Regions from separate parts of the Bacillus sp. FJAT-27231 genome, predicted to be linked through region 2. Evidence: riboswitches for the same ligand, from Rfam matches in the RefSeq annotation. Region 2 holds a riboswitch; the other holds the start of a gene.
The links. Region 2 has a riboswitch for cyclic di-AMP ahead of AC623_RS09490 (TrkH family potassium uptake protein). Riboswitches for the same ligand answer to the same signal wherever they lie in the genome.
Positions count from the first base shown of each region.

Region 1 (16,936 bases), 900 kb from region 2:
ACTGGGGCAGAAGCAGCTTTTTCACCTATAGACGTTTCTGTTTCCAGTTCATTCCCCAGCAACTCCTTGTCTATCGGCTTTAACCCTTCTTTTTCATACATACTTTTTTCTTCCAAATTAAGCTCTTCTACTTCTTCATTTATATAAAGCGGCTCGTTTTCCTCGGCCGCCTGTACAATTGCTTTATCATGATTCGCTTCAAACAAAGCAGCCTTTTGCGGAGGCTCTTCAATTTCTGCAAGCTGCTTTTCCTCTTTCCTGTCCTTCATCACTTTCTCCCTTGTTACAAATCTATTCTCACTAGCCCTCTCCTTTTTATTGACCGATCTTTCGCTCATTACTTTATGTCCCATATACTTGGATACAAAATAAGCCATGGTAACGACAAGAAGGAAACAGACGAGCAAATTATGCCAAATTGGAACATATGGCTCCATAGCAAAACTGCTCCCTGCAATCAGCAAAGCAACACCTAACAGTACAAAACTTCCTGTTGCTGTTAATCCGAGAGGCAGAAAATATACAATTGGCATAGCCAAAAAAAAGGCCATCAGTATAAAAACTAAACGGGTCATATAAGAACGCCTCACCTTTAGAGAAATATATTCATCTCTTACCGTTTAAAGGAAAAATGAACTACAAAGTATTGTATAATAAAGTCAGCTATTTTGAAAGAAGGGAAAGCGATGAACCTGTCGAAATTTGTATGTCAATCGCAAAAAGGTGTCACTTTATTGGAGCTTTTGCTCGCCATGACCATTTTGTCAATCGTTCTACTAACCTTTACACGTTTTTTCTATCAGGCAGGTACTTACAACCTTTCTAACCAGAATAAGACGATAGCGCTCAATGTAGCGAGAAATGCGATGATGCTTTTGGAGAAAGAAAATTTTATTGAAATAAGGAATAGTTTTTACGAGGATACCGCTCCAGTTACAGCTACTGGAGATCAGTTTGGATTGTATTTGTGTAAAAATTCAAATGATCAAACAGAAGGGTATACTCTTAAGCCCTTATCAGAATCTGAAACAGAAGAACCTCCGCTGCTTCCTACTGGCTGTCGGCCCGTTACAATTAATGGCGGAGACTATTATGTAACGGTGAGCTCTGAAAAAAACGCTGAAGAAGAAAATAATGATACATTTTATAACTATTACATCCCAGTCAAAGTGAAGGTGAGCTGGTATCAAAATGAAAAGAAAAAAGAAACCGAACTGGAAGGAACGATTAAAAGCGAGGATTTGCGATAAAAGTGGGCTCACTCTTATAGAAGTGCTGCTGACCATTGTCATTATGGCGATTATCTCGCCGATCGTCTGGTCTGTCTTTAACGGCGGTCAAAAAGCGTATGTCCGGCAAACCGCTGAAGTTCAGTTTCGCGAAGATGCCGATTATGCCGTCACGATGATCATGAATGAATTTTTCGCCACGCCATTTGACTACGTGGAAAGCTGCGGAACAAATTGCATTAAAATCGTAGATGCAAAAGAGGCCAGATTAAAAAAAGCAGGGGCTGAAAAGACAACCTACTATGACATAGAAAAAGAAGCAAAAAGCGAAGTAAAAGAAACGGAAATAAAAGTAGCTGAGGAAGATGAAAAAACCGTCCTGCAGATCAAAGGGGTTCCAGTGGAAACAGAATCGGATTTTAAAGATACAACCGTTTCCTTCTCTTGTCAGGAAACGGATTCTAATGGAAAGTGCTCCTCTGGCTTAATTAAAATTAACATGAAGCTCGGCGATGCAAAGACAAGTCAAAATCTCGATCTAGAAAGTGAGTTTGGTTTCTAATGAACCTTCTGCACAACAATAAAGGAAATGCCCTGCTGCTTGTGTTATTGATAACCGTTATTTTCACTGCTTTAGGCTTAAGCATTATCGCCTCTACGCTCGGCGGGACAAAAAGAACAGAAATTCGCAAAGAAGAAATCGACAAGGCATTCGCCTCTATTAAAGTCATTGACCAAATAACAGCTGATTTGTCTGCCGCTTTGCAAAGCCCAGAGAATAATATGGCCATCGCTGACATAGCCCCGGCAAATGTATCTAGTCGTCTCAATGCTATTTTACTAGACTTGAAAGCTCGATATGAAAATCCCGAAAAAGGCATTGAACAAGTAGATTTTAAAGATGTCACGGTAGACAAGCATTATTTAACCAAAACCCAATCAGATGAAACTTTAACACGCGTATACGAAATTTATGTAACAGCCAAAACCGGAGAAGAAAAAGGAAACATCCGTCGCACGGCGACTAAGCGGCTTATTATTTCCCCGCTGCCAAGCTTTTTAAAGTATGCAGTCGGCGCTGAAGATGGGCCGCTTATTTTAAATGGATCGCCGAATATTAATGGGGATATTTTTGCAAATCAATTGATGATTAGTAAAGATGCTAAGTATTACAGTGAGGCCTATGATCCAGAAAAGGGACCAGATAAAGAAATGGCTACACCTTATCCTTCTATTATGAAAGATCTTTATGCGAGTAAATTTAACAGCGGACACTTACAAGAAATCCTTGATCTGTTAAGGAAACGAGACGAGGAGGGAAATACTTATTTTTACAAAGACAAAGTGCCGGCTTTAAAAAACGACAGCCAGTATCAGGAGATTGACTTTGAAGAAGCATTTGCAACAGAACAAAACGCCGCACTTGAGAAAGTCGCTATAGGAAGGAAAGTTGATATGTCAGTGGTTATATCACAAAATGACATATCTGAGGGTATAGCGACAGCTGAGAGCCTCCCCACGCCCGACGAGCCTGTCCCTGACGTCAGTTTTAATGACTTAGACATTTCAGGAGACGACGGAAAGCACGTTGGCAACTTAATCATAACGAACAAAGAATATGACATCACTGTAGACGATCTTTATGTTAAAGGTGATTTATTAGTTTTCGCTAACCAAAACATGACGTTTCACAATATTTATGCAACCGGAGCCGTTAAAATCATTTCGAACAATGGAAATCTATCAATAACAGGCAATATAGCGTCTCGAGGCGCAATTACATTCATAAATAGCAAAGGAACTTTTGAAGCGAAAAAAGCGATCGCTACGGAGCAATCATTGACGATCACCAATGAAGATGCAATGTCGATTTCCAATCAGGATACTCCACAGAAGCAAAACTTGTTTGCAGCAGAAAAGATAGAGATCACAAACAATCCTGAGGGAATATTAACGATAAATAATGACCTTGTGGCCGGTGAAGGAAATAACGATACAGACGCCATTAATTTGGAATTAAATGGCGAATCCAAAATTGAAGGAAACCTCATTTCCTTAAAAGACAAAAATAATATTAAACTGCTTGTCTATGACAATCTTGATCAGCAGCTTGAAATCACTTTTAAAGGCAACATTTATTCCTCAGGAAAGTTGACGTTACGCGGTAACACAAAAGGTGAGGAAGGCCAAGCAAAAGAAAACGACGAATTAAAAGTCGATGGCATTATGTATGCTTCTGGAGAAGCCACGGTTTCTAACCTAAATATTGTTGGTTTAGAAGATGAAAAGCAATCAAAACAGCTTATCCTGCTTTCTGGAGAAGATGGCTTAGTAATTACAAGAATTAATGAATTCAATTACTATAAGGAACCCATAGAAACACTGGAAACAAATTATGTACCTACTGATGATCCGGAGATTAAGCCCATCAAAGGATTTTTCTACACAGAAGGCAAAGCTGAGTTATACGGTGTCGGCTCACTCTTTTACGTAGACGGAGGCATTTTTGCGAAGGAGCAATTAGAAATTAACGCGGTGCGTGGAGCAATAAAGAAGGATTCAGATGGAAAGCCTAAAGACATTATGGTGGAAAAACAAGAAGATCGTTATTCTCGCTTTATCGTCAACTATAATGAAGACGTCTTGCTACAAAACTTTGAAACCCTTCCTCAAGTAAAATATTTATCGATTTATTCAGATGATCTGACTGTAGAATAAACAAAAAACGGCGTCCTAAAAGCCTGACTTTTAGGACGCCTTCTTATTCTTTACCATCTTCCCTCTATATCATCACCGTGGTCTCCACCGCCACTATCTGACGATGGCTTACTCACTTCAAAAACAGCTGTACCTGAAGCTGTTTTCTTGCCGTCTCCCTCTTTATTTGGCTGTTCGGCTGTTACCGTCACAGTAGAATAACCGGCCTGATTATCAGACACTTTGATCTGCCATTCTCCACCTTCTATTCTAGTCTCAACAATAGAAGACTTAGCAGATTCTACTCGGATCACCTCAACATCTGTTGCGTCATCCGGGTTAATGTTCACATAATCTGTAATAGGTATCCACTCGTTTTCTGTTTCACCTAACTGAAAATCATAATGCGGTTTCGTGAAGGAAATCCCTTCAAGTTCAACAAATGGATCGATAAACTCAATCACAATCGTTTCTTTCACATTTGGATCTTCTTTAGCTGTCACGGTCATGGTTACCGTGCCGGATTCTGTTCCGATCAAGGACCATTTATCTTTCGTTTCAGTCTTTTCCGCTCGGCTCCACTCTTTATCTAATGTTACGGTGTATTCTTTGTTTTTTGTGGTACTTTCAGGAAGAATGGCAACGGTAAAATTGCCGGTTACTCCTTTATCAACTTTCCATTTTTCCGGCTCTTGTTCTGCTGTTTTTATCTTTTCATTATCCGGCACCACAGCAATGCCCGTGATTGGTTCATGAATCGTTACCTTCTCTCTAGATTGTATGTCCGGGTTATCCAATGAAGAAACAATTAGCTCCGTTTCTCCTGCATTTAAGCCTTCCAGTACCCAAACATCTCCATCACCGCTATGATCCTCTTTCATGATAGCATCGGCTAGACTGTCATTGCCGAAAGAAAGCTGATAATCATTTTCCACCGTAGTCTTTGGCTCTAATGTAACCGTGAACTCCTTCGATTTTCCTTTATCTACCTCTAAAGGACTCGGTTTAATAATAATGCCAGTGATGGGCTCCCCAACCGAAACGGGTACTTCTGCTTTAATATTTGGATTTATTTTAGATTGTACTGTCATCGTAGTCGTACCCGCTTTTAAGCCTGTCAGTTTCCATTCATCTACTTCCCCTTGTTTTTCAGGATTAACTGGAACTGAAGCGATGGAAGGATCTTCGAAGATAATATCATACTCCCCTTCTGTCGTATCCTCTGGGAAAACGGCTACAGTAAAATCAACACTTTTTCCTTTTACAACATTTAAAGAAGTAGGATTCACTGTAATTTCCGTGATTGGTTTAATGATTTCAATAGATTTCTTAATAGGATTACTATCAAGCGTAAATCCTCCAGAAGTCCGCACTTCGATATCGACCTGTCCTAAGTAGTCCTCGAAAATCGGCACAGCCATTTGCGGATCAAACGTTTGCCACGAAGTCGTGCTTTCCTTATTTGTTAATCGGTATTCATATTGAACCTCTTCACCGGCTACTAAATATATTGCTTCGAAAGCCACTGGTCCTTCTGTTTTTGGAACGGCAGGACCATCTGTTTGATGAAGTGGTTTCTTAGCTGCATCAAAGTTATTAAATACATTGTAATCTGTTTTCATGTAAAGCAGCGCGGTTGACCCGTCGCTATACGTCAGCTTAATGGCCGTGCCAGCGTTTACAAGCTCCATTCCTTTTACCGGTTTGACAATTTCACCATTTTCATTCGATAGCTTTGTCTCTGCCATCAGCCAAGCATCTGATTGATGAACTTTTTGAATGGTACCGGTATGATCGCCGACATAATCATAGCTCTTCTGTCCTGTTCCATAGAGTAATACTCTCATCGATATCTTTTTATCCGCTGGAGCTAATTGGTTTTCCTGATTATCGGCAAATCTAGAATCTTTAAAATAAAGAGTGCTCCTTGGGATTTCCGTAGAAGGCAGTGCCCATGCCGCTTTTAATTTTACTTTCACGACAAAACGATTTGGCGTAAAGGAACTTGGCATATAGGAAGTCGTTCCATTAGAACCAAGAGTAATGATTAACATTTTCCCTTCCTGCTTTACAGATGCTCCTGGTATAGAAGTTGTTTCTTTCATAACTTCTAATTGTGGATTGCCTGCCATTTCTACCCCATCCGGAAGTGGTTGGCGTAACACAATTTGACTGATCGTTCCTTTCGTTTCCGTACCGAAAACAGTATCAGGTGTCAGAGTATATTTCATAGTAAATTCATTGCTCTCTGAGTCAGCATTTCCGATTTTGACAAGACCTTCAGGCTCAAAAAATGAATTGCCCAGCACTTCTACCGTACTTTTAAATACTGGCGGTGCATCTTTCACTACTTCTACTTTAAAAGCAGGATGTACAAGCTCTTTCAGCTGGCCATCCAAGTCTTTATAAGAGATTTTTACTTTTCCCGTAAAATCATAAGTTCCGGCAGCTGTAAATTCCAAAGGAAGCAATTCTTGAAGTTTCACAGGGTCTGGATTTCCTCCGACAGGATAATGAAATGTAAAGGGAATTTTAACGATTCCCTCATTAGCAGTAAACTTACTATCTTTTCCCACTATTACAGACGAACCGAAATCTCTTAAGTTAATTTCTACATTTCCTCTTATAGAGGGAGCATCAACCTTTTGAGTAATACTAGTTAAGATAGAGTTCAAGTTCTGTTCATTCGCCGTTTGAACTGCTCCCCCGGTCTTAGCCGCCATCGTATTCAAAAGGCTAGAATTTGTGAAGGTAACGATGTTCATGACAGCATTGCTGTTCTTTACTTGTTCAGCAGAGGTTAAAGCCCCGTTATGGATTACTATTTGTGTCTCTGTTAAAGAACGTGCAATCAAATCTTTTTCAACATTTTTATTCTCATCTAGTAACTGTCTATAGGGCGTACTTCCATCTTTTATTCCGTACTTAACCCAAGCATTATTTCGTATTGTCTCACTCCATTGCTTACAATTCCCACTACTCCCTGCATAATCTATACATTTTTTCTCATTTACATCTTCCCTTTTGACGAACTCTGTCTGTTTGCCCGCTGTCAAAAAGATGATATACCGTTTGTTAATTATTGGTCCTGAAAACTTCTTCACTGCCTCTTCTAAGGCAATGGAGTAATTTGCTCCACCAGAACTGGAGTAATCGATAGATCTGCCATACACATCTCTTCCCACTAACGAGTCAACTGCTTCTTCAATTGCTGTCAATCCTTCTCTTGAAGCAACCATGCCGTTTCGTTTTCGGCTAATATTGCTATCAAACGGGATAAAATAGTAATTGTCATTTGAAATCTGTGAAGCTTTTAAAGTCTTAAGAGTCGATTTCATAGCGGATTGGGCCATTACAGACCACCCATTTTGCGCCATTGCACTGGAAGTGTCGTAAACGAAGACGATATCAACTGGTTCTCTTTGAGTCCCTGGCTGAGTAGCTATCCCTTTAGGAGTCAAGTCAATATTTAATTCGCTTTTAGCGTTTTCATTTGTCGGCTTGATCACTTTTTCAGGAGATGCTTTTACAGCAAAGTCAATTCCGGCAGACACCACTTCTTTTTTCGTGACATAAATCGTCGTAGATCTGATAATAGACCCGCTTGACTTGCCATAAGTCAGCTTGCTCTTAATTGTGTAGGTTCCTTCTTTTTTGAATATAAGCGGCAGGGCTTCAGAAAAGTTGCTTCTATTCAAATCAAATTCGTATATTTTCTTGCGACCTGAAGTGTCTCCTTTCATTTCAACAAAGGAACTAACATCTTCATTTTTTTCATTCACAACCGTATCTAGATCAATTTCAACCTTGCCAGTAAGGTCTGAAGACGGTTTTGAAACGATATCTGTAAATAAATCAGGAAGCCTCTTATCACTTGCCTCTAAAGCATAGCCGCCTGTCTTGCTGGAAATTTCATTTAAATAAGCCACATCCCCGTCATCCCCATTACCGACCCCCACGCTGTATAGCTTAATATCTTTACTTTTCATACTCTCAATGATTGTATCAATTTCTTGCTTTACCGCACGTTCATATTCCGCTGTTATCCCTTGCGTGTCGCTGCTATTATGCTTTGTTTCATTTTCAAGCAGATTTGGTTTTCCATCTGAAAAGAGAATAATATTTTTGTAGGAAGAGCCTGAGCTATCCAGCTGTTGAATTGCCGTTTTTAATGCCTTAGCGTAATTTGTTCCCCCGGGCGCATTGGTGCCTTTCTCAGAAGTATATACATTGTTATCTCCTAAACACTGGTTTGCCAAAGTATTTATAAGAGAAAAGCTTTTCGTCGTGCCTACTGTATACTTCCTGCCATTTCCCCCATTACAAGAGTAGCTGGGCACTCCATTTCTAAAAGGAATAAATACAGTATTGTCCCTGTTATTAAAGTAACTTAATGCCTCTATAAAGACTCTTTGTTCACTTATAAACTTTTTATCACTTTGTCCACCATGCATCGACTTTGAAGTATCATATAAGAAAGCTACATTGACGGATTGTCGCAGTCCCTCATTAGGCAAACCGTTTGTAGACACCTTTAATTTCAGTGTACTCTCTGCCCTTCCTTCAGTAGATAAAACGACATTCGGTGGCATAGCTGTAACATTAAAATTCATAGACGGCGGCATACCTGTTGCTGTTGCTGCATTTGCTTCTCTCGGTACAATTGGCAACACAGACAGTATTAACAAAAAAGCTAACAACATCTTAAAAATAGTTGATCTTCCTGCCATCTGTCTCTCCCTCCCTTGTTTCGTCGCATCTACTTTGTTATGTTACGATTATACCAATATACACATTCTTTTTATAGATCATTAGACCTAACCAAATGAATTTTTAATGGCAATTTTAGAGAAACGACAATACTATTATCTTTATGAGTTTATTCCATGAGGCGCATGTAAAAAGCCGTCCTTGCCGGTTTAGTGCCAGGACAGCTTTCTATGCTGATTCATCATGCTTCTTTTATGAATCTTTTCACTTCCGAAATAAAATAAAGCGACCCTGTCACGACTAACACTTCATTTTCATCGGCAGTTTGTTGGAATTTTTGAATAAATCCTTGCCACTTTTCTTCCCATTGATGGGCGGTTAAAAACGGTTCAAAGTCTTTTTTCTTAGCAGCCCGCGGGAATTCAAAGGTTGTGAAGACAATGTGGTTCGCTGTCTTCTCAAGGAGCTCTGTCATTTCCTTTAAGTCTTTATCCTTCATGCCGGAAAATAACGCAGTGATGTTTTTGCCGGGAAAACGTTCGGCAAGTGAAGCAGCGAGTGCTTTCATGCCTTCCGGATTGTGGGCCCCGTCGAGCAGAATCGTTGGCTGCTCGGAGACGTATTCCATTCTTCCCGGCCATTTCGCCGACTGAAGACCCGAGCGGATATGCTCTTCTTCGACTAGGAAAGCATAGAAGGTGCGCAAGTACAATATCGACATGATCGCAACGGCTGCATTGTCTGTTTGATGGAGACCATTCAGACCCGTCATTAAGTCTTTCAGATTGGCAAAGACAGACTGAAAATGAAAGACTTCTCCTTGAGGCATGGATGTTTGCCAGTCAGCCTTGAATTGCTCTCCAAGCTGGTAGACAGGAGATCGAACTTCTTTGGCCCGTCCTTTGATGACTTCCAGTGCCGCCTCCTGTTTGACTCCCGTGACGACTGGTGCACCATTTTTAATAATGCCTGCTTTTTCAAAGGCAATGTCTTCAAGCGTGTCCCCTAAAAATTGCATGTGATCCATGCCGACTGTCGTAATCACCGACAGCAATGGCTGAATGACGTTTGTGGAATCGAGCCGGCCGCCAAGCCCCACTTCAAATAAGGCGATATCCACTGGGCGGGTGTACGCGAAATAGTAAAGGGCCATCGCCGTAATCACTTCAAATTCACTCGGTCCGCCGAGCTCTGTTTTTTCTAATTCCTCTGCCAGCGGCTTAATCATAGCTGTTAATTCAACAATGGCTTCATCGCTAACCGGTTGGCCATTGATGCTAATTCGCTCGTTGAATTGTTCAATATAAGGAGAAGTGAAGGTCCCCACCTCGTATCCCGCTTTCTCTAGGATCGAGCGCATCATGGCGACAGTGGAGCCCTTGCCATTCGTCCCTCCGATGTGTACCGCCCGTAGACGGCGCTCTGGATACTTCATTTTCTCCATTAGCCATTCCATTCTCTTTAAGCCCGGCTTAATGCCAAGCTGAAGCCGTCCATGAATCCAGGAAAGCGCTTCTTCATATGTAGTCATCGTTATGTCTCCTCCTATCAATCATCTTCTAAAAGAAGGTTCGGCTATTTATTATCCAAAAAGTGGATTTTATTAGCTAAAATGATGATTTTATTAGCTAAAATGATGATTTTATTAGCCGATCGTTCCTCTAGAAAAAGACGAATCTACGCTCGGCAGATTCGTCTCATTCCTTTTCTTATCCTTGCATTTCTTTCATGCGTGCTTCAACAGCGGCGCGTTTTTCAAGATAGTCTTTTTCTTTCGCGCGCTCTTCGTCGACGACTTTTTGCGGCGCTTTGCTGACGAACCGTTCGTTGCCAAGTTTCTTTTGAACACGTTCGACTTCGCTGTTCCATTTATCCCATTCTTTTTGCAAGCGGGCAATTTCCTCTTCGATGTTAATTAATCCCTCAAGCGGCAAGAACAATTCGGCACCTGTGACAACAGCCGTCACCGCTTTGTCAGGTGCTGAAGCATCTGTTGAGACGACGAGCTCTTCCGGGTTACAGAAACGCTCGATGTAAGCACGGTTGTTTTCCAATGTGCTCAACACTGTTTCATCTTTCGCTTTGATAATTAACTTAATCTTCTTGCTGAGCGGTGTATTGACTTCCGCCCGGATATTACGCACAGAACGGATAATGTCTACAAGCAATTTCATTTCTTCTGCTGCTTGCTGATCAGATAGTTCCTCATTCACTTCTGGCCATTTCGCTGTGACGATCGTCTCTCCATTGTGAGGCAGGTTTTGCCATATTTCCTCGGTAATAAACGGCATGAATGGATGCAATAGGCGCATCGTGTTATCTAACACGTAAGCAAGAATAGAACGTGTCGTTTTCTTCGCTGCTTCGTCTTCCCCGTAAAGCGGAAGCTTCGCCATTTCAATATACCAATCGCAGAAATCGTCCCAAATAAAGTTGTAAAGCACGCGGCCTACTTCACCGAATTCATAGCGGTCAGCGAGCTTTGTCACGTTGACGATCGTGTCGTTTAAGCGCGTTAAAATCCATTTATCTGCAACTGATTTTTCGCCGCTCAAGTCGATTTCTTCATATTTCAAGCCATTCATGTTCATAAGAGCAAAACGAGAAGCGTTCCAAATCTTATTGGCAAAGTTCCAGATAGATTCTACTTTTTCTACAGAGAAGCGCAAGTCCTGTCCAGGAGAACTGCCCGTTGATAAGAAATAACGCAAGGAATCAGCTCCGTATTGATCAATGACTTCCATTGGATCCACACCGTTTCCTAGTGATTTACTCATTTTCCGTCCTTCTGAATCGCGGACAAGCCCGTGGATCAGTACATCTTTAAATGGACGTTCGCCTGTGAACTCTAGACCTTGGAAAATCATCCGGGATACCCAGAAGAATATAATATCATAGCCTGTTACGAGAGCAGCAGTTGGATAATAGCGTTTGAAGTCCGCTGCCTCTTTGTCCGGCCAGCCCATTGTTGAAAACGGCCATAATGCAGAGCTGAACCATGTATCAAGAACGTCTTTATCTTGTTCCCAGTTCTCAGCGTCTTCCGGTGCCTCATGGCCAACGTAGACTTCGCCTGTTTCTTTATGATACCAAGCTGGGATGCGGTGACCCCACCAAAGCTGACGAGAAATACACCAGTCACGGATATTTTCCATCCAGTGAAGATAAGTCTTCTCAAAACGGTCTGGTACGAAATGAACTTTATCTTCTTTTGATTGCAGTTCAATTGCTGAATCTGCAAGCGGCTGCATTTTCACAAACCACTGGGTAGATAAATACGGCTCGACTACCGCACCGCTGCGCTCTGAGTGACCGACAGAATGCATATGGTCTTCAATCTTGAAAAGGACATCTGCTTCCTGCAAATCCTTCACAATTTGTTTGCGGCAGTCAAAACGATCCATTCCATTGTATTTGCCGGCACGCTTATTCATAGTGCCATCTTCATTCATGACGAGAATGCGCTCTAAGTTATGGCGATTGCCAATTTCAAAGTCATTCGGATCGTGAGCTGGAGTAATCTTTACGGCTCCTGAACCAAATTCCATATCGACATAATCATCGCCAACGATTGGGATTTCACGGCCGATGATTGGAAGAATGACCTTTTTGCCAATAAGATGCTTATAGCGCTCATCTTCTGGATGAACCGCTACGGCTGTATCACCAAGCATTGTTTCCGGACGAGTGGTCGCGATTTCAATATAACCGCTTCCATCTGCCAGTGGATATCTCATATGATAAAACGCACCTTGTACATCTTTGTAAATCACTTCAATATCGGATAAAGCTGTTTTTGTTGCTGGGTCCCAGTTGATAATATACTCCCCGCGATAAATTAAGCCTTTTTCATATAGGGAGACGAATACTTCACGCACGGCTTTTGACAAGCCTTCATCAAGCGTAAAGCGCTCACGGCTGTAATCCAGGCCAAGGCCGAGCTTCGCCCATTGCTGGCGGATAAAGTTCGCATACTCTTCTTTCCATTTCCATGCTTCTTCTAGAAATTTTTCACGGCCAAGATCATAACGCGTTTTGCCTTCTTCACGAAGCTTTTGTTCTACTTTCGCCTGTGTGGCAATTCCGGCATGGTCCATTCCTGGAAGCCAAAGGACATCATATCCCTGCATCCGCTTCATACGCGTTAAAATATCTTGCAATGTCGTATCCCATGCATGGCCAAGGTGTAGCTTCCCGGTTACATTCGGCGGCGGGATCACAATGGTGTACGGTGTTTTTGTTTCATCATCTTTTGCTTCGAAATATTGGCCTTTTACCCACCAATCATATCGTCCCTGCTCAATTGCTTTCGGATCATATTTTGTCGGCATCGACAATTCATTGTTTTCCATTCAGTTTTCCTCCTTATTACAGAACAAATGCACAAGCACTTTAGCCAGCTACCTGTAATGTGATCATTCATATTTTTTGAACACAAAAAAACTCCTAACGTCAAAAGGACGAAGGAGTTGTTCGCGGTACCACCTTTTTTCACGGACAGCTGTACATAGACAGACTGGTCCGGCTCTCAATCCATTAACGGCTGGCGACCGGCTTCCACTACTGATAAGTTCGCAGAAGCAGCTCACGGGGGACATTCCAAAGATTCTTGCGGAAAACTTTTCAGCCAGGAGTTTTCCTCTCTGCAGGCAAGTGATCACTTTGTACTCTTCCCGGTCTTTGCTTTTCTTTATCATTCATATATTAGCTGAAAACAGGCAAGGGCGTCAATCTTTCCCCTATTATTTTTTTAGAAAGCCTTTTGATTGCAAAAACTCAAGCATATACGCCCGCCGCGGTTCAGATAAAAAGGCTGCCATCCCACCTGTCCAGGCGGCGTCTTTCTGGTTCGTTGAGCGGTTCGCATAATATTCGTGCATCCGCTCGTCATACGCTGGGAGCAGACGGCTATATTTCTCTTCATTATAGGAATCTTCATGTAAAATAGCTTCTACCGGCAGGCGCGGTTTTACTTCGTTCGATTCAGCTGGCACACCTACAGTCAAGCCGAATAATGGAATGACATAGTCGGGCAGATTCAACAACTCACTGATCGCCTGCGGATTATTACGTACCCCTCCAATATAACAGATACCATATCCTTTTGATTCTGCGGCCACGACAAAGTTTTGGGCAAACAAGGCTGTATCAATCACAGCGACAAGCAGATTTTCTGCCGTGCCGCCTTCAAAGTTTTTGCCATGAAGGGTCACGGCTTTTTCCAGGCGCTTTAAATCCGCACAAAAAACAAGCGGCAAGGCAGCTGATTCAAATTGCTGTTTGTTCTTTGATAATTCTGCGAGCTTAAGGCGTTTCTCTTCATCCTTCACTCGTACAACGGAATAAGCTTGCACGAAATGAGAGCTTGCTGCATGCTGGGCAGCTTCAAGCAATTCATAAAAAACCTCATCTGAAATAGGCTCGTCTGTATATTTGCGGACAGACGCATGGGATTTCAATAAATCGATCATATTATCCTTCCTCCCCTATCTTGTCATCTAAAACCATATGTATGTCCCTATTAACGTAAATCACCTTTTTCCCACTGTCAACGTTCCTGCTCTCCCCTGCTTAAAATCACCCTTTTTATTTGGATACATATAATAAAAGAAGAACTCTTCATGAATTTACAGGCAGGTGTAATGATGAGAAGACGCTATAACCCTTACTCTTTGCCACCTTGGCTTCGGACGGTCCGGGACGTTTGCTGTCAGCTAGCCGTTCCCTTTTGCATCTTCCAAGGCATCCGGACTATTTTCTTTCCTACAACCTTTGATGTTATTTTGTTGTCTATCCTTGTGCTGCTTGCTGTCGCCCTTTATCTCGAGTGGATTTAAGAGGACGTCCCCACAGACGTCTTTTTTGCTTTCTATTTCGCTTCTGCCTGCCAAGATTTTCGCTTTTGAAAATACCTTTCTCTTCCCTAAGTGAGCATGTACATATTTTTCTTTACGAACCATTATTTCGTGATTATAGTAGCTAAGTAAATTTCATATAAACTCAATCACACCTTATATAATTGCTTAATCCTTAAGGAGTGGGGGACCCATTTTGTGCATCGTCACTGGGGGTGAATCCTTCATAAGAAGGCAGGGCTACTCTCAAAGCCCGAATCCGACAGCTAACCTCATAAGCGTCTAGGGAGGAGGTTTGCTTTGTGTTGGCTGAAAAGGACACTGAGTAATACCTTAGTGTTCTTTTTTGTGTTCATTTTTAAATGAGGATTGGTCGTGGTTAAAGGGGGAAGTATAAACGTATCAATCCTTTGCAGTAAAGGCTTGTTTAAGAACCATTAATTGAAATGGAATATCATAAGCAATCAATGTATAGATTTATATTTTTAATAACTGGATGTACGGAGATTGTAGACAAAGTCTATTTTTAACATCTCAGGCTGCTTGAAAGCGAGCGTTTGTCAACAGCCTGGTACTTTTATGGAGGTAAGCATCATGCGCTATTCACTCATGAAAAAAGCATTGATTGGAAGACCGCTCAAAACAAGGGAATTGGGAAAACAAAAATTAAGCAAGTTAAAGGCCCTTGCCATTTTGTCATCAGATGCGCTTTCTTCTGTTGCCTATGGACCAGAACAAGTTTTAATTGTCCTGTCTGCAATCGGTCTCGTGGCATTTTGGTATTCCATTCCTATCGGCGTTGGCGTGCTGGTACTATTGACGGCTTTAATTCTTTCCTACCGCCAAATTATCCATGCCTACCCCCGCGGCGGCGGTGCCTACATCGTCTCCAGAAACAATTTAGGAGAAAATGCCGGGCTCATCGCCGGAGGCTCCTTGTTAGTAGACTATATTTTAACTGTAGCTGTGAGTGTTTCAGCCGGAACGGACGCCCTTACGTCTGCTTTTCCGGAGCTGCATCAGCATAACGTAATTATTGCTTGTTTATTGGTCGTCTTGATTACCATTTTAAATTTGAGAGGCGTAACAGAGTCCGCTTCTGTCCTGGCTTATCCTGTCTACTTATTTGTTGTGGCCTTACTTATTCTTTCGGCAGTAGGGCTATGGAAAATTACAATTGGACAAGTACCGGCTGATTTGCATCCAACAATCGGAACAGCTGTACCAGGGATTAGTCTGTTTTTATTGCTCCGTGCTTTTTCATCCGGCTGTTCGGCCTTGACCGGAGTAGAGGCGGTTTCCAATGCTGTTCCTAATTTTAAAGAACCGGCAGCTAAAAATGCCGCGAATACATTAGTTATGATGGGAGTCATCTTAGCTATTCTTTTCTCCGGCATTATGTTTTTAGCCTACTGGTTTGGGATTGTCCCTAAAGCCGAAGAAACCGTAGTATCACAGATTGCATCCGCAGTGTTTGGAAGAAACTTTATGTATTATTTTATTCAAGGGGCTACCGCTCTTATCCTAGTGCTCGCAGCGAATACCGGATTTTCTGCTTTCCCATTATTAGCGGTTAACTTAGCAACAGACAAGTACATCCCGCGAATGTTCCTGATACGTGGAGATCGGCTTGGTTATTCAAATGGGATTGTCACACTGGGAATCATGTCCATTATATTAATCGTGGCCTTTAGCGGTCAAACCGAGCAGCTGATCCCCTTATATGCTGTCGGGGTATTTATTCCTTTTACACTTTCACAATCGGGAATGATTGTGAAATGGGTAAAAGAAAAACCCTCTGGCTGGGCCTATAAATTGAGTGTTAATTTAGTTGGGGCTCTTATTAGTTTAACGGTTGTTATTATTTTCTTTACGACTAAATTTACTCAAGTCTGGCCTGTCTTGATTTTCTTGCCGATTATTATCTGGATGTTCCACCGGATTAAAAACCACTATGAAGCTACGGGAGAACAGCTGAGAATTAAACCTGGCGAGGAAGCTTTACAATTTAAAGGGAACGTGGTAATCGTTCCGGTTGCAGGTATTACAAAAGTAGTGGAAAACTCCTTAAATTATGCCCAGCTAGTCGGCGATACAGTGATTGCTGTTTATGTTGCCTTTGACCGCGAGAGTGAAAAGCAGATGGAGGAAAAGTGGAAAAAGTGGAAACCAAATATCCGCCTCGTTACGCTCCAATCGCAATATCGCAGTTTAATGAGGCCCCTTTCCCGATTTATTGACCTGGCGGCGGAAAAGGCGAACGGGAATGACCGCACACTAACCGTGCTTATTCCACAATTCATCACGAAGAAGAGATGGCAGGATATTCTGCACAATCAGTCAAGCTTACGCTTAAGAGTTTATCTCCTTTATCAAAAGAACGTTATTGTCACGACGGTTCCGTATCGATTTAAAAAATAGGTCCTCCAAAAGCATGTTTTTCAA
Region 1 is NZ_LFZU01000001.1:2,915,296-2,932,231, forward strand. It holds gene AC623_RS14060 (hypothetical protein) at 1-575, opposite strand, end outside; gene AC623_RS14065 (type IV pilus modification PilV family protein) at 687-1,250, shown strand; gene AC623_RS14070 (PulJ/GspJ family protein) at 1,192-1,791, shown strand; gene AC623_RS14075 (hypothetical protein) at 1,791-3,947, shown strand; gene AC623_RS14080 (VWA domain-containing protein) at 3,998-8,656, opposite strand; gene AC623_RS14085 (bifunctional folylpolyglutamate synthase/dihydrofolate synthase) at 8,878-10,167, opposite strand; gene AC623_RS14090 (valine--tRNA ligase) at 10,346-12,988, opposite strand; T-box leader at 13,090-13,326, opposite strand; gene nfsA (oxygen-insensitive NADPH nitroreductase) at 13,379-14,107, opposite strand; gene AC623_RS21160 (hypothetical protein) at 14,282-14,473, shown strand; cyclic di-AMP (ydaO/yuaA leader) riboswitch at 14,647-14,786, shown strand; gene AC623_RS14105 (APC family permease) at 15,086-16,912, shown strand.
Region 1: it holds a riboswitch for cyclic di-AMP, as region 2 does, so the genes downstream of both, AC623_RS14105 (APC family permease) here and AC623_RS09490 (TrkH family potassium uptake protein) in region 2, are expected to answer to the same signal.

Region 2 (16,936 bases):
GTACGATTCCGATCAACTTGTTTGAATCAGAAATGTTTGGTTATGAGTCTGGGTCTTTTACCGGGGCTCAAAGAAAAGGAAAACAAGGGTTAATTGAACAAGCTCATAACGGAACATTGTTTTTAGATGAAATTGGAGAATTGCCTTTAGCGATGCAGGCAAAACTATTAAAAGTCCTCCAGGAAAAAAAGTTTATGCGAGTGGGTGGCAATGAAGAGCGTTATGTTGATTTTAGGTTAGTAGCGGCCACTAATAAAGATTTAGAAGACATGGTTGAAAAAGGTGAATTTCGTCTTGACTTGTATTATCGGTTAAACGTTATCCCTATTCATATCCCGCCGTTGCGGGATCGAAAAGAAGATATTTCTTTATTGATCAATCATTATGTTGAGCTGATCAACAGGAAATACAAAACTGCCAAAAAACTGCATTCCTCTACGTACGAACTCTTGCTTAAATATAGATGGCCCGGCAATGTACGTGAACTAGAGAATTTAATCGAACGATTGATTTTAACATCGGAAGACACCATCCTTCGTCCCAACTCTCTTCCTGTTTCGATTGTAGGCCAGGAAAACGCCAACATGGATGAAGTCTCATTGATTGAACAAATAGCAGTGGAAGATCACAATTTAAAAAGAGTCGTAGAACGAGTAGAAAAATTGATGATTTCTAAGGCTCAAAAACAATGCAAATCAACTTATGAAATGGCTGAATATTTAGGGATTAGCCAACCCTCCGTTATTCGCAAACTGCAAAAATATAAGGAACAGTTATAGGGAGAATCCATTGGGACAAAAAAGACAAAGTTTGGTTTGTTAAAGAGATTGTCTGTGATCGCTTAGCACCTTTATCTAAAATAGCAGATTGAAACCACCTATCTATATTTAAATTATTTACAAAGATTAATTAGGCATGGATTAAACGATCCATGCCTTTGCTTATTCCGAAGTCTGGCAAGCTGCATTAAACTTTTTATTATAGTGTTAGGAGAATATATATTAAAATTCCAGCCATGAAAGAAAACCCATTTTTTAGATCTTTGTAGTTTTTTTTACTAAAATGTTATAAAATACTCCTTTATCCTAACAAAAAACAAACTTATGAAGAGATAGGAAGGCAATAAACTGGATTGCGGAGAGGAGATAAATCGATGAATCTATTTAATTCAAAGATCATTATAATTTTACTGCTAATTGCAACGCTTTCTGTGATCGATATATTCGATGATCAAATTTTGGGGATTCTTGGTTTAAAAGGCAATGGGCCAGTTGAAGAGATAATTGATACGGCAAGTTCTTCTTTAATAGTAATGTTAATTATTTGTGCTCTAATAATAGTAAAGAACATTTTCTATCAACTAGATAAACAAGAAAAACAATATCGGAATTTAATTGAATTATCCCCAGAGGCTATCCTTATTCATCGTAAAGGGAAAATTCTCTACATTAACAGATCTGGAGCAAAGTTACTTGGTATAAGTAATTCAGATGAAGCAATTAATTATAATTTGATGAAATTTATTCATCCTGATTCGATTGATCATTTGCGGTCCTTAGAAAAGAGAATCAAAAGCAATGAAGAGGCCGTTTTGAAGCATCGTTTTAAAGTGAAAAGATTAGATGAAACAATATTTGATGTAGAGTTCACCTCAGCAAAGATTGAATATGGCGGACAACCTGCAAGAGAAGTCATTGTTAGGGACATAACCATTGAAAAGAAGAGAGAAGATGAAATGAAACAATTGGTTTACCAAGACGCTTTAACTGGGTTGCCGAACCGAAGAGCTTTTGTAGATAAGCTGAATCAAACATTAAGTGAGCTAAAAAGAGATAACGCGGTACTAGCGGTAATGTTTATCGACTTGGACGGGTTCAAACAGGTAAATGATACTTTTGGACATGAAGCAGGGGACCTTCTTTTAAAACAAGTCAGTAACCGTTTTAAGGATTGCACTGGTGAAAAAGATATGGTCGCGAGGTTAGGAGGAGATGAGTTTGTCATCTTACTTCCTGATACTAATCAAGACGACTGTACCTTGACAGCCAAAAGGATCATCGAGTGTCTCGCTTTTCCAATTTTTCTTTCCGGAAAAGATGTACGAGTATCACCCAGTATAGGAATTGCTGTCTATCCTGAGAACGGGCAAGAGGCAGAGACGCTGATTAAACATGCTGATTTGGCTATGTATCAGGCTAAACGTCGGGGAAAAAACAATTACCAAATGTATAAAACGGGCTGCTAGCATTATTTTTAAAATTACCTTTTAGAAAACATACTTTATGAAGCATGGATTAAACAGTCCATGCTTTTTCACTTTATTTGAAAGTGTAATGACTTGCGCAGAATTCTTCTTTAACTGTTGCAAAACAAGACAAAGTGAGTAAATAACTGGGGTAATATATCCACAATAGCTAGCATGAGAAAGCACTATATGGAAGATTAAAATTCAATTAAAAACGGCAATAGGACACAGAGGCAGTGTTAAAGTATAGACAAGGACTATATTAAAAGTTGAGCAGCATGATAGCACTTGTTAACAATATATAGAGGAAGTGGAGATCATTAAATACCGAATTTTAGTTGTAGAAGATGAGGTTCAAATCGCTAAAGTTTTAAAAATAGAGCTTGAATACGAAGGATATGAGGTACTCGTTGCTCACGACGGAAAGTCTGGTTTAGAGGCAGCGTTGCACGAAAAATTGGATTTAATATTATTAGATGTGATGTTGCCTGGATTGAACGGAATTGAAATCTTAAGAAGAGTCCGTAAAACGAATAGTTTAATACCTATTATCTTGCTCACAGCACGAAATATGACGATGGATAAGGTAACAGGACTAGACCAAGGAGCGAATGATTATATCACGAAGCCCTTTGAAATCGAAGAACTGCTTGCAAGAGTCCGCTCTTGTATTCGCCAAACTTCTTTGACTGTGCATGCTATGAATAACAAAGATACTTTATTATCCGTTCACGATTTAACGGTAAACCTTGATACTAGAGAGGTTAGCAGGAACGATTTAACAATTTTTCTGACTCCAAAGGAATATGATTTACTCGTGTATTTACTGTCTAATAAAAATAAAATAGTGACACGTGAGAACATTTTGATTAACGTATGGGGTTACGAATACGAAGGAGAAACTAACGTAATTGATGTATATATCCGTCATTTAAGAAAGAAAATTGAAGAGGAGTTTCCTGATGAACCTCCTATTTTTCTTACGGTAAGAGGAGTTGGTTACACAATAAAGGAGCGTTAGTAAAATGAGAATTACCACTAAAATAAATTTGTTGACGAGTGCCTGGGTGCTATGTGTTTTACTAGTTGTAAATGCTGTTGTATTCTTCTCCTTTATGAAGATTACAATCAATACAGAAGAGGAAGAGTTGGGCGCCAGAGCACAATACATTCTTAATGAATTACATGAAAACGCAGCTGCAGATATTACTCAATCACAATTAATCCCGTATTTAACAAATGAATCTTATATCCGAGTCATTCAACCCGACAATCAAATTGTAGAAGTTTCTAGTGATAAGCATTTCTCTTCCAAGATACAAGGAAAATTTTCTGAAAGCCCTGGTACGGAAACTCATACCATCAGGCAGCCAGAAGGAGAAGAACAAGTATTAATTGTAAGAGTGCCAATAAAAATGGAAGGACAGACGACAGGAACTTTAGAGATTGGAGAGAGAATACTCGGCTTAGAGCTAGCGAAGGATATATTGCTTACTATCCTTGCTTTTTGTACGGTCTTAGGAGCTGTCTTATCCTTACTTGGAGGCAGGTGGTTATCTAATGTCATCATGAAACCAATCTCCAATATGATTAATACAATGGAAGACATCGAAAAAAGCGGAATTCCTAAAAGAATTGTGATTGAACATTCAACAAAGGATGAACTTCAAAAAATGGCTGAGACCTTTAATCGGATGATCGGAAGGCTGGAAGCTAATTTAGATAAACAAAAGCAATTTATTTCTGACGCTTCTCACGAATTAAAAACACCGCTTACGGTTATTAAGAGCTATGCTGATCTTTTACGAAGAAGAGGAGTCAAAAACGAAGAATTGGCACTGGATGCTATTGAGTCAATCCACACTGAAACAACTAGAATACAAATTATGACAGAAAGGCTGCTTGATCTCGCTAAAACGGAGTCAGAGCAAGTATTAGAGATAAAACAAATTGACCTGCTCTTTTTGTGTGAAAAGATTATAAACCAATTAGAAGGAGCTTATAAAAGAGAGATTTACTTGCATTTTAAAGAACCCCTAATCATGGTTATGGCAGATGAATTAAAAATAAAACAAGTCATGATTATCCTTCTGGACAATGCCATTAAATACAGTGCCGGTAAAATTGATGTCTTTTTAGAAGAGAATAACGCCTTTATTATCGTTCGTGTAAAAGATTATGGTATAGGGATCCCCCTAGATGAAATTGAAAATATATTTGAACGTTTTTATCGTGTAGACAAAGCAAGAAGCCGGGAAACTGGCGGCACAGGATTAGGCTTACCTATAGCAAAAAATATTATAAAACAGCACCACGGAGAAATTAAAGTAAATAGTGTGGAAGGAAAGGGAACAGAGGTTGCATTATTTTTGCCTAAGTAAGGGCACTATTGTTCTTAAAGAGAATAGAATTTTAAAAAATAAAAACTAAAACCCGAACAGGCTTTTCCTGGCCTGTTCGGGTTTTGTGCATTCTAGTAGATAGAGAGATTATTATTCGTTTTATCGTAAGTATTTTTTCAGCGCCAACTGATTTTATTGTCCTCTTCCGCTTTTTCCTTGTCTCCATTGTCTTTTTCATGCCTAATAAAAAAATTACTGAATTGATTGTAAGTCCGTATCAAAAATTGAACGAGAGGTTCTAGTCTCTTTGAGAAATACATCACTAGAATGCTTGTCATACATGCAAGCAGTATACTTCCTAATACATCAGCAGGAAAGTGAACCCCTACATAAATGCGGGACAGTCCAACTAAGATCGCCCAAATGAAAATGGGGTACTTTAGGCGATCATTACGAAAGAGGACTGTCCAGGCGATAGCAAACACCAATACAGCGTGATCACTAACAAAAGAAGAATCTGCTGCATGGGGCACTAATTGGTGAACATGGTGACTGACAAAAGGACGCGGGTGGTAATAAATAAGATGAATGACGGCGTTCACACATAATGCAAGGGCAGAAGTAAAGACCGTATATAAAGCTGTATAGCGTTGATCCATTCTTTTTTTCTGATCACCGCCGAACCAAAGATACAGCATCAGGGCCAGGACGATATAAGGTACGCTATTGGAGAGCGCAACCATTACCGTATCTATTAATCCGAAGTGTCCAGCCCATCCGTTAATTCGTTGAAAAATTTCGTAATTCATTTAAAATACCTCCGAAGATTCAATGGGTGCAACAGTAATGGGATAATATAAGAATAAATACTTTGTCTGAGAATCTCCTGAAAAGTACATTAAAAATCAATTAAAAAAAGGGTATTCCACGAAATTAGTGATAAATTGATTACAGGATGAGCATGAGACTTAAAACCTTCAGAGGGCATTTTCACATGCTTGTCATACTCACCTAAAGGTATAAAAAATGAAGAACATTCTATTCCTGCCTCTTTTGCAAATGTCATCAGGCCATCACCAAGCTGCAGATGCATTAATGAATAGGCTAAAAAAACGTACTAAAGATGTGGAAGAAAACAAATGAACCAAAAAGAAAGGAGATGGAGAAGGGATGGGAAACCTAACGGGCTATGTTGATCAATTTGGATATATTGTATTGTTTGCCGCTTTATTATTAGAAATGCTTGCTGTTCCCTTGCCAGGTGAATTTCTAATGAGCTATAGCGGATTTCTCGTTTACCAAGGTCACTTAGGCTTAACCCTTAGTATTTTAGCCGCAGGTTTAGGATCTTCTATTGGGATGACCGCCGCCTATTGGATAGGGTATAAATTAGGGACCCCTTTCTTTGAAAAATATGGCCATCGGTTTCATATGGGGCCGGAAAGAATTGAAAAAACCTCCCGTTGGTTCGGTAAGCATGGAAACAAACTTTTAATCATCGCTTATTTTATTCCAGGAGTTAGACATATAACAGGTTATTTTTCCGGGATTACGCGACTTTCCTTTCGTACGTATATATTATTTGCATACAGCGGGGCGTTTCTCTGGGTAAGTGTATTCATTTTTCTTGGCAAGATATTAGGTCCTCAATGGGAACAGTTTCATACTTCAGTGAAGAAATACCTTATCATTGGGAGTATGATCATAATCGGAATTTTAACTGTGTTATATGTATATAAAAAGTATAAGCTGGCATTGAAAGACTTCGTGATGAAGTTGTTGGAGCTGACTCTGAGCCTTCTCCATACAACAAAACGGGTCGGTCTTTTCATTACAGCTACGGCTATGGGAACTCTGGGGCTTATTATCTTAATGATGGGCATGATACAGGATTTCTTTGGAAATGAATTTCAGGATTTTAATGAGCTTGCAGAGCTCTTAATCTCATCAGCTTTTGGCGATAAATGGATAGATTTAATGTTATTTTTCAATTCTTTCGTGTCTAGGAAGGTGCTAACGACGCTTCTTCTTTTGATTATAATTTGGATTTTGTTCAAAGGTCGTAATAAAGTTCTTGAATTATCGTCTCTTGTTTTTACTGTATGCGGAGGAGAATTGTATGAAGAGAGCTTGCGGAAAATTTTTCATGATTTTTCCCCTGTAAAATCCTCTTCAGATCAAGCGTTTTATTCTTTTCCAAGTGAGCAATCCTTAATGACGATTGTGATATATGGTTTTGTCGTATTTATATTTGTTCGTACTGTCCGTAGAATATGGATACATTCATTTGTGCTTATAATGACCCTTTTTTTATTGTTTTTTATTGCCATCGCCCGCCTGTCTCTGGCTATTGAGCTTCCAAGTGACGCAGCAGCTGGCTATGTTTTTGGAGGTGGTTGGTTAGGGTTAAATATGCTCTTACTTGAGAGTCTTCGCCTTCTTATGAAAATGGATTCCCGCCCACTAGGAAAAGAGTGATAAAAAAGAGAGCCGCAGAGTGGACAAACAGGCATGACAGGGCCATTTGGAACGCCATGCTGCTTCTAAGCTAAGCATCAACACGTATAGAAGGATATCTGAGGAGGAACGTTTAAGAAGATGAATCTAAAATTACGCCTTACCAGCGCGTTCTTCATTAGTCTTTTTTGTGTTATTTTATTTGGGTTGATCGCAATGCTAATAAGTGATCAAAAAATTGTGATGTTTGACAATACAATCATTTCTTTTATTCAAGAGCTAGAAACTCCTGCTCTTACAAACGTGATGAAGTTCTTTTCTTTCATTGGGGCGGGGTATCCTTGCATTTTACTAACGATCGCTATTATGCTTTTTTTATATACCGTTTTACATCACCGGAAGGAACTAATTTTGTTCATTTGGGTGGTGACGGGATCGGAGCTTCTTAATTTAATATTAAAGATTGTATTTCACCGTGCCAGGCCTGCCATTCATCGTATGGTGGAAGCAAACGGTTTTAGCTTTCCTAGCGGACATTCTATGGCTGCCTTTAGCTTATACGGAATTGTTGCTTTTTTGCTGTGGCGGCATGTTAAAACTTCGTTTGGCCGTAGTATGTTAATTGGGATTGGTGTTATACTGACTGGCGCAATTGGTGTAAGTCGTATTTATTTGGGTGTTCATTATCCAAGTGATGTAGCGGGAGGCTATTTAGCGAGCGGTTCTTGGTTGACCGCTTCTATCTGGGGTTATCAATCATATGCAAAAAAATTCTAGGGGACAACAGAGGGGGGGCAGGATTTTTTCTGCAGATGAGATCGAAAAAACAAGTAAATAATCATTTTAAGCCGCATTTTATTGAAAAAATGCGGCTTGAAATGATTGGAAATCAATAGAACTTAAGTTTTGAGAACAGAAGCTCTAAATGAAATGATTAAAAGGCATAGAGCAGTAGTCTAACCCTAAGTACATAAAAAGATATTTTGGAAACAAGAATAATGCAATGATTTTTGATAAAAATTTATTGTTATTCGATAAAAAATGTAATAAGCTTACATTACGGATAATAAGTGAGGTGCTTTTATGAAACGAGGAACAACGCTTTTTTTAAAGGTCGCTGTTTGGACTATTGGAGCTGCGGTGCTGGCTCTATGTACATTTTTATTACCTAAGCTAGCAAATGAAGCGGCAGGTACGTTCCCGGAATATGCTTATTTACATGATCCGGTTTTAATTGGTTTGTACATAACGGCAATCCCATATTTTTTCGCTATATTTCAGGCTTTAAAGCTTTTAAAATTCATTGAACACAACAATGCCTTTTCTGAGTTGTCTGTAAATTCGTTGAAGTATATAAAATACTGTGCAAGTGTGATTAGTGCCCTATATATCATAGGTAGTGTATTCCTCCTATCACAAAACGCTTTGCATCCTGGAGTAGCTGTGATCGGATTTACCATTACTTTTGCTTCGATCGTTATTGCTGTCTTTGCTGCGCTTCTTCAGAAATTATTAAAAAGTGCCATTGATATAAAATCAGAAAATGATTTAACGGTCTAAGGTGGAAAATGGCAATTATAATCCATATCGATGTCATGTTAGTGAAAAGAAAAATGAGTGTAACAGAGCTATCTGAAAGAGTTGGAATCACGATGGCTAATCTTTCTATTTTAAAAAACGGAAAAGCAAAAGCCATTCGATTCTCCACTTTAGAAGCTATTTGCAAGGCTTTAGATTGTCAGCCTGGTGATATCCTAGAGTATAAATGTGACGCAGACACATAAGGGAAAAGAGCATTTATATACTAAGCTTTAGATTTAAAAAGAAAAACGATTAAACTTACTTTAGGCGGGATGGTATGTCACTACTATTAGTAATCGGTTTTTTTGGAGTGTTGCTTGCTATATTGTTGAAGGGATCTACAGTAAGCATGGTGGATGAAAATAACAAACTTGTCTATAGGCTGAAAAATGCTATGTGGTTTCAAAACCATTGGTTATCTGGAGTATTCTTATTTATCATGAACGGGTGCCTATTTTTCTCGTCATGTCTTGCTCTTTATGTGTTGATGCATTTTTTAATTCCTTTTGTTCATTTAATTGTCATGTTTGTTGCTGTAATTGTTAGTATCTATCTCTGGGCTTTAATGAATAAATCATGGGAAGGCACAAAAAGAAACCGCTTGAAGATGGCGGCTGTCGGAAGTGGTTTTTATCTTGTTTTGACATTTATATTCGTTTATTGGTTGGCAACATTAACACCTTCCTACCCGGAAGAGGATACCTTTATGCGGGCTATCGGATTGTTTTTCGCTATAATAGTTGCATCCGTTGCCTCTATTGCCTGTTTTGTTGTCACAGGATTTTCAAAAAAAGAAAATGACCCTTTCAAAATAAAATAGGATGTGATTACATGAAGATATGGCGGGATGAACAAGAAGACATGTATAAGCTTCCGGATTTAAAGGAGTCTGATATTAAACAAACGGAGAAACTTTTCTCTGTGACATTTCCAAAAGAATACATCGAGCTTCTTCAGGTCCAAAACGGCGGACTTATTATGTATAATGCGTTCCCAACAACCTTTCGGACAGACTGGAATGACGATTCTATTTATCTTGATCATATTATGGGCATTGGCAAGGAACACGGAATTCTAGAGAACGATTACTACATAAAGGAATGGGGGCTGCCTGAAGGCTTGCTGCTTATAAGCGGTGATGGGCATTCATGGATTGCGTTTGACTACAGAAAAACACCAGAAAATCCTCCAATTGTGTACATTGATAATGAAAACGAACAAATTATCACTTTAGCTTCTTCATTTCAGGAGTTTTTAGATAAGCTTTATATAGAGGAAGCTCCAAGTTTACATGAGTATGAAAAAGTAATGGTTTCAAAAGAGGTAATGGAAAATTACATACATGCCAACAACATTGAAGGCATGGTTGAATCGATTGATATCATGTCAACCAGTCTATCAATCGATATTCAATGGTTTATCCAAAAATTGTTAGAGTTAAGCAGGCATGAGAATAAAGAGGTAAGAGTGTCCGCAGCAATGGCTGTTCTGTATCTATTGCAAACAAGTGAGCTAGAAAAAGAAAGAGAAACGGTAGAAGAGCTTTTAGAAATTTTTAGGCAGGATTCTGATGGCGATGTTAATTATTATGCAGAACTAATAAAAAAGGGGTTAGAGTAACCTTTTTGGTATAAATTGAAGATAAGGGCTGATTTATCTGCTGGCACATGAAAGACAAAGTTTGTAAGTGACGAGCAGAATAGCGAATTAATGCATTTTATGTGAACTATAAATTTAATAAGTAAAACCTCGAAAACTATTCAATTCGAGGTTTTTTTACTTATTAAATTATTTTTGAGAATTCCTTTGCTTGGGCATCTAGTTTTTCTGCAGAAGAGGAAATGTTCATGAAATCTTCTACTGTTACATGAACTTGTTGCTGGCTATGTTCAACATTCTCCTGTTCACGTGTTATGCCATTTGTAATTTTTGCGATTTCTCTTGTGATTCCTTCGATATTGTCCCGGACTTCGATAATAGAATTCTCCACACTAATGGAAAGCTTTCGAACTTCTTTAGCGACTACATCAAACCCTCGGCCATGCTCGCCAGCGCGAGCTGCCTCTATTGCGGCATTTAGCGCTAATAAATTGGTTTGGGCCGCAATCTCACGAATGGTTTTTACAATACTTTGGATGGCCTTCGTTTGTTGTTGAAGATCATCCAAAGTATGGGTGTTTTCTAAAGAGATTTCTGCAATTTTATTAATCGTCAGGAGCAGTTCTTGACTGCGGTTAATGCCGGTTTCGGAGCTTACGCTGAGCACTTCTGCCATCTCCTGTAATTCATCTGCCACTTGGGAGACGATGTTTTGTCTTTTCGTTATATCGGTTGCTACTTTTAAAATGCCGATAACGCTTCTTTCTTCTAGATCGCGTATAGGCATATACGTTGCTTCTAGCCAGACACGATTCCCCTTTGCATCTATTCGTTCAATTTTATCTTGAAAGCTTTTGCCGAAAGTTAAATCCCGCCAAAATCGCTCATAACCCGGACTAGTGGAAAAATGAGAGAAACATAGCTCCTTGTGATGCATACCGAGCATTTTTTCTCTGGTGTAACCCATTGTTTCAGAGAACTTATCGTTTACATAGGATACACGACGATTAAGATCAAACTGGATCATAGCCAAATTATTTTCCATTGCTTTAAGAACAAGTGTATTATTTATTTCTTCTTGCTGTTTTACCATTCCGATTCTCCTCTAAAATGAAATTGTAGGTCACCTTCATAGTCTAGCCAATTGTGTGCGGCATTCGAGAAAATCTTCCCACATCTTAAGAAACAAATCCAAGAGATATGGATCAAATTGTCTTCCTCTTCCTTCTTCTAAAATCTTTTTGACTTTTTCAGCGGAGAGAGCATCCTTATAGACACGTTTGGATAATAAAGCATCGAATACATCTACAATAGCTACAATTCGTCCTTCCAATGGGATGGCTTCACCTGCAATCCCATTTGGATATCCTTTTCCATTCCACCACTCATGGTGTGTATAAGCAATTGTCGCGGCCATTTGAATAACAGGCAGTTCCAAGTTCGATAAAATGCGATGGCCGATAAGAGAATGTGTTTTCATCGATTCCCATTCTTCATTCGTCAGTTTAGCTGGCTTATTCAGAATGGAATCTGGAATCCCTACTTTTCCTATATCGTGAAAGCGGGCAGCAAGTGAAATATTCTCAACGAATTGCTCATCTTTTCCAATAAGCTTTGCCAGCATTCCTGATAAAACACCAATTCGATAGACGTGCGTGCCGGTATCATCATCGCGAAACTCTGCTAATTTCAATAATCTGTCCAGTGTGTCGAATAATATTTTTGATTCCTTTGTCGTATCTTGCATCACGAGAAGAGAGCGTGACAGATCAAAAATATTGTTAACAGAAAATGGCCTTACTTTGTAATAGTGGGGCACCTTTTCTTCCATTTCTAATGTTAACGTAGCATGATCTCTTTTATTTAAAAGCGGGCATTCTGTACAAGGGACCGCTCGGTTAAAAATCAGTTCATAGCACCGGCTTCCAAAGTTTTGAGGAAATATAGTATTTGATTTTTTCGTATCTAACAATTTCTGCATTTTATTATTGACCCAAGTAATTTGGCCAAAATCGGTCGAACTAATTTCATAGGCGTAAACATCAAGAAATTGAAAATTTTGTAGAAACTGATAAGGCTGGACCGTTTCTTGTATTAAAGATTTAATGAATTTATAAAGACGATCAAAGGCTGTTATATAATTAAAAAGTTTCGGATCAAGAGAATGGTTTTCATTTGAGAGGAAAACTTTTTTCAACGCTTCCTCTAAACAGTCTCCAATCATCTGAAAATGCTGGTGAGAGATTTTATTATTGATAATTAAGCGGCTCCAATCTTGAATAAGACGATAGAAAATTTCTGGCTTGCGGTACACTCGCTCTTGGAAAAACTGAACAACTAGGCTGCTAATATAGATAAAATAATCTTTACTGTACATAAGAGTGCGTAGAGATTCATGATTTCTAATTCTTTCTGCCAAGAGATCCTGGAACAGTTCACTAAGATTTGATGCTTGAAACGAAATAAGACCGCTAAATTCATCTAAACAGATAAGATCCTCATCTGTAAGACCATTCTCATACTGAATTTTTTTGAGTTCATATCTTAAAGGGTGTACGGCTCGATCCAGTTCAAATTCATTATAGGCTTCCATCGTCAGCTGCATATCAAAAGAGAAAAGGGCCTGCAAAGCATTAATAAAAGGCACGAGCTTTTCATGCAATATAGACTGGCCGATTTCTGTAATGACATTTATATATTTAGCATAAGTCGCAAGATACCATTGAAGGTTTAGTCCTATTTTAGAATGAACTTTTCCTATAGTCAGACGACCCTTAATATAAGTGTCGTCGATCATTCCAGTTAAACACTGTTCTAGATAGCGGCATTGTGCCCGCTTTAATCTTTCGAGAGTAGAGTGTTCATCAATAATTTCCCCTAAACTTTCAATCATATAAATTTCTTCATATAATCTGTCAACAATTTCAGGTATAAAGGGGGCTAAAACGTCTTGTTGTTCGTTGATACGTTGAAGTTTTTCTGAGGTAATGCCAATAAACTGTATCTGTTCTAATCTCTTAGGATCTGAGACTTTTATTCTGTTTAATTTGGCACTTTTAGACATAGCCATAAAACGTCCTCCTAGAGTTAAATTTTATGGTCGGTTGCGCTACCGGCTCCCAATCACCCAAAGCGCCCAAATGCAGATGATCTTTCTTTGCCTCCATAGATCTTTAAGATGGTGTATAGATAAATAATATACCAATTTATGAAAAAAATGTAGAACTTTATTCTTATATTTTAAAGAAGTAACGCATTAATCCTTCATGCAGTAAAACGTGAGTAAGTAAAAAACATTCTGTCTGAAAGTGTCGTTAGTAAGCAGAATAGCGGTTATCATTGTTGGCTATACTCTATAAAATAATCTTTAAGTATCAAAAAGGAGAACAGAGGCGATATGGCAGACTATTTGGAAGTTACTTTACGAACCGTTCTTGCTTTTGGAATGTTATTTGTTGCCGCAAGATTTTTAGGAAAACAAACCATTTCCAAGATGACGTATTTTGATTTTATTGCGTCCATTACCATTGGCGCTATTATTGCTAACCTTTCCTTTAATGTAGCTTTGAAAACACACCACCTGGTGATTGCGTTTACTGAATTTGTTTTAATCGCTTTTTTAATTGCGTTTCTTTCATTAAAAAATAGAAAAGCTAGAAAGTTTTTCGCAGGAGATCCGACTGTTATTATTCAAAATGGGAAAATATTAGAGAAAAATATGGAGAAAATGCGTTATACTTTAGACTATTTAAACCAACAGTTGAGAGAGAAAGATGTTTTTAATATCGATGAGGTTCTATTCGCTATTATTGAAACAAATGGAACGCTCACTGTTTTGAAGAAACCAGAATTCCGTAATGTAATAAAGCAAGACTTAACAATAGCTGTTCAGCCAGAAAAGGCGCTTCCGATAGAGCTTGTAATGGACGGTGAAATTATACATGCTAACTTCGTGCAGAATAACTTAAAATCTAGCTGGCTGGGATCTCAATTGAAAAAACGCGGCTTACAACTAAGTGAAGTTGTATATGCGGTTCTAGCTGCTAATGGAAAGGTATATATCGATACATACAAGGATCATATTCACTCTCCTGTAGATGAAGAGCCGTCTGAATAAAAACAAAAGATATTCAATACATTAACAACTACGTTTTAAAGCTTTTAATTTCTTTTATTTTGTCTTTACAAATGGTTTTTCCGAGAGTATAGTAGCTATTATCAATTTAATATTTACATAAAATCGACCTTATATTGCTTAATCCTTATGGAGTGGGGGACCCATCTTTGTGCATAGCACTCGGGGTGAATCCTTCGTTAGAGGGTAGGGCTACTTTCAAAGTCCGAGTCCGACAGCTAACCCCATCAGCGTTTTGGAAGGAGGTTTGCTTTGTGTTGTTTGTAGGAACACTGAGTAAGGCCTTGGTGTTCTTTTTGTGTTTTTAAAAAGGCAGCGTTATAGCATTATTTCTTTTTAAAGAAAATTATGATGAGGAAATGAAGGGATCGTATGGTTAACAGCAAATCTGGTTATTTTATGGACCCACCAAAGATTTTAGCAGGCGGGTTTGCTCTCGTTATTTTCTTAGGTGCCTATCTTTTAACACTGCCGGCTGCTACTCAAAATGGAGAAGGATTATCTTTCTTAAACGCCCTTTTTACAGCTACTTCTGCGACTTGTGTGACGGGTTTAGTCGTAGTAGATACGGGCACAACGTTTACCACCTTTGGCCAGCTTGTGATTTTAAGCCTTATTCAAATTGGCGGATTAGGATTTATGTCGGTTGCGACACTGTTTGCTTTTCTGCTGCGGAGAAAAATCTCTTTCAAGGAAAGACTGATTTTAAGAGAAGCTTTTAACTCTTTAGCGATTGAAGGAATCGTCAAGCTAGTAAGGAGGGTGTTGCTCTTTACATTAATCTGTGAGTTTATAGGCGGGACACTGCTCGCTATTCGTTTTTCTTTCGATATGCCTGTGGGAAAGGCAGTCTATTATGGTTTTTTTCATGCGATATCTAACTTTAACAACGCAGGATTCGACCTTATGGGAGGATATAGAAGCTTCACGGGCTACGTTGACGACCCCGTTGTGGTATTGGTCGTCTGTTCGTTAATTATTTTAGGTGGGATTGGATTTGTCGTCATGAATGAACTATATGAATATCGTAAGAGGAAGCACTTATCTTTACACACAAAGATTGTATTAGTGACAACCTTCTTGCTAGTCGCAGTAGGCGCAGCTCTTATTTTCTTTTTGGAGCTCCATAATCCTAAAACGCTCAAACCTTTATCTTGGACAGGGAAGTTCTTAGGGGCTTTGTATCAATCAGTCACAGCCCGTACAGCGGGATCGAATACACTTAATATTGCTGACTTAACCGATACGTCCTTGTTTTTGATTATCTTTTTGATGTTCATTGGGGCTTCTCCAGGGTCTACAGGAGGAGGAATTAAGACGACAACGTTTGCTACATTGGTTGGCGCTGTCATATCCCAGATAAAAGGAAAAGAAGAAGTTGTCTTTTTTGAAAGAAGAATTGATTATAAATTAATCTATAAATCTCTTACTATTATTTTAAGCAGTTTGTCTGTTATTGTGATGGTCACGATGATCTTAACGATTACGGAAACGGGAAAAGGGTTCCTCATGATTGTTTTTGAGGCGACTTCGGCTTTTGCCACGACAGGGCTATCAATGGGACTAACGCCGGACTTGACACCTATTGGAAAAGTGGTCATCATCCTGGCGATGTTTACAGGAAGGTTAGGTCCATTAACATTAGCCATAGCGCTTACGTTAAATCGCCAGCCTGACCGTTATCGATATACAGAGGAAAAAATAATGATTGGATAAGTTTGAAGCAATTGCGCGGGAGGATTTACCAGCAGTGATTAGAAAATTAATAAGCCAATGGTTTTTACAAGTCGGTTCAGCACACATTCATCTTATTTTAGATAAGAAAGAATTTATCCCAGGAGAAAAAGTAACAGGATATTTTTCTTTGGAAGGTGGATGGTTCGAACAGAACATTAAGAGACTAGAATGTGATCTGGTCGTAGTAGACAAACAGGAACACACGGAGCAATTGATCGAAGGAGCTGTCACAAGATTAATGTCAAAGTCGATTGACTCCAATGAATCGGACCAAATTCCTTTCACATTTTGTCTGCCGGCTAAGCTAGCTCCTTTATCGGGCAATCGTTCGTATCAATTTCATACGAGAATCGTTTTTAGCAATGGCACGGAAAGCAGTGACCATGATGAAATCAAAATTTTGAAGACTGAATCGCAGATAAAGTAGTTTGCTATCGCAAGCACCTTTCTTATAAAGAAGGGTGCTTTTTTGTGTACCAGGAGTAATTCCAACTATAAACAACACCAAAATTTGGTATTGACACAAAGGCAACTGTATGAAATTTATAGAAATATTTAACGAAAGGGTGGAGGAGCGGAGAGAGTTAGATGTGATGATCGAAGGTTGTCATTGAGTTATTTACATAAAAAATAAATCCAATAAATTGGGATATGAAGCAAAATTTTTTAGAGAGAGGTCAACAACAAAAAAGTTCTAAGTATAAAGAAAAATTAAGGCAATGAAACATGTGAATAAGAAATTAAATTTATGATCTAGTAAGAAAACTTAGATTAACTATGATTCACACATGTGAATGATTAAGTTTAATTATTTATAATTTACAATGAAACTGAATTTTT
Region 2 is NZ_LFZU01000001.1:2,016,826-2,033,761, forward strand. It holds gene AC623_RS09420 (sigma-54 interaction domain-containing protein) at 1-779, shown strand, start outside; gene AC623_RS09425 (sensor domain-containing diguanylate cyclase) at 1,154-2,245, shown strand; gene AC623_RS09430 (response regulator transcription factor) at 2,565-3,266, shown strand; gene AC623_RS09435 (sensor histidine kinase) at 3,271-4,626, shown strand; gene AC623_RS09440 (undecaprenyl-diphosphatase) at 4,764-5,396, opposite strand; gene AC623_RS21440 (hypothetical protein) at 5,486-5,653, opposite strand; gene AC623_RS09445 (VTT domain-containing protein) at 5,758-7,065, shown strand; gene AC623_RS09450 (phosphatase PAP2 family protein) at 7,186-7,821, shown strand; gene AC623_RS09455 (DUF2975 domain-containing protein) at 8,128-8,604, shown strand; gene AC623_RS09460 (helix-turn-helix domain-containing protein) at 8,613-8,828, shown strand; gene AC623_RS09465 (hypothetical protein) at 8,903-9,445, shown strand; gene AC623_RS09470 (SMI1/KNR4 family protein) at 9,457-10,245, shown strand; partial or broken gene AC623_RS22295 (methyl-accepting chemotaxis protein) at 10,409-10,741, opposite strand; partial or broken gene AC623_RS22300 (PAS domain S-box protein) at 10,943-11,317, opposite strand; gene AC623_RS09480 (HD domain-containing phosphohydrolase) at 11,354-13,294, opposite strand; cyclic di-GMP riboswitch class II at 13,314-13,398, opposite strand; gene AC623_RS09485 (DUF421 domain-containing protein) at 13,622-14,341, shown strand; cyclic di-AMP (ydaO/yuaA leader) riboswitch at 14,467-14,607, shown strand; gene AC623_RS09490 (TrkH family potassium uptake protein) at 14,732-16,075, shown strand; gene AC623_RS09495 (sporulation protein) at 16,068-16,523, shown strand.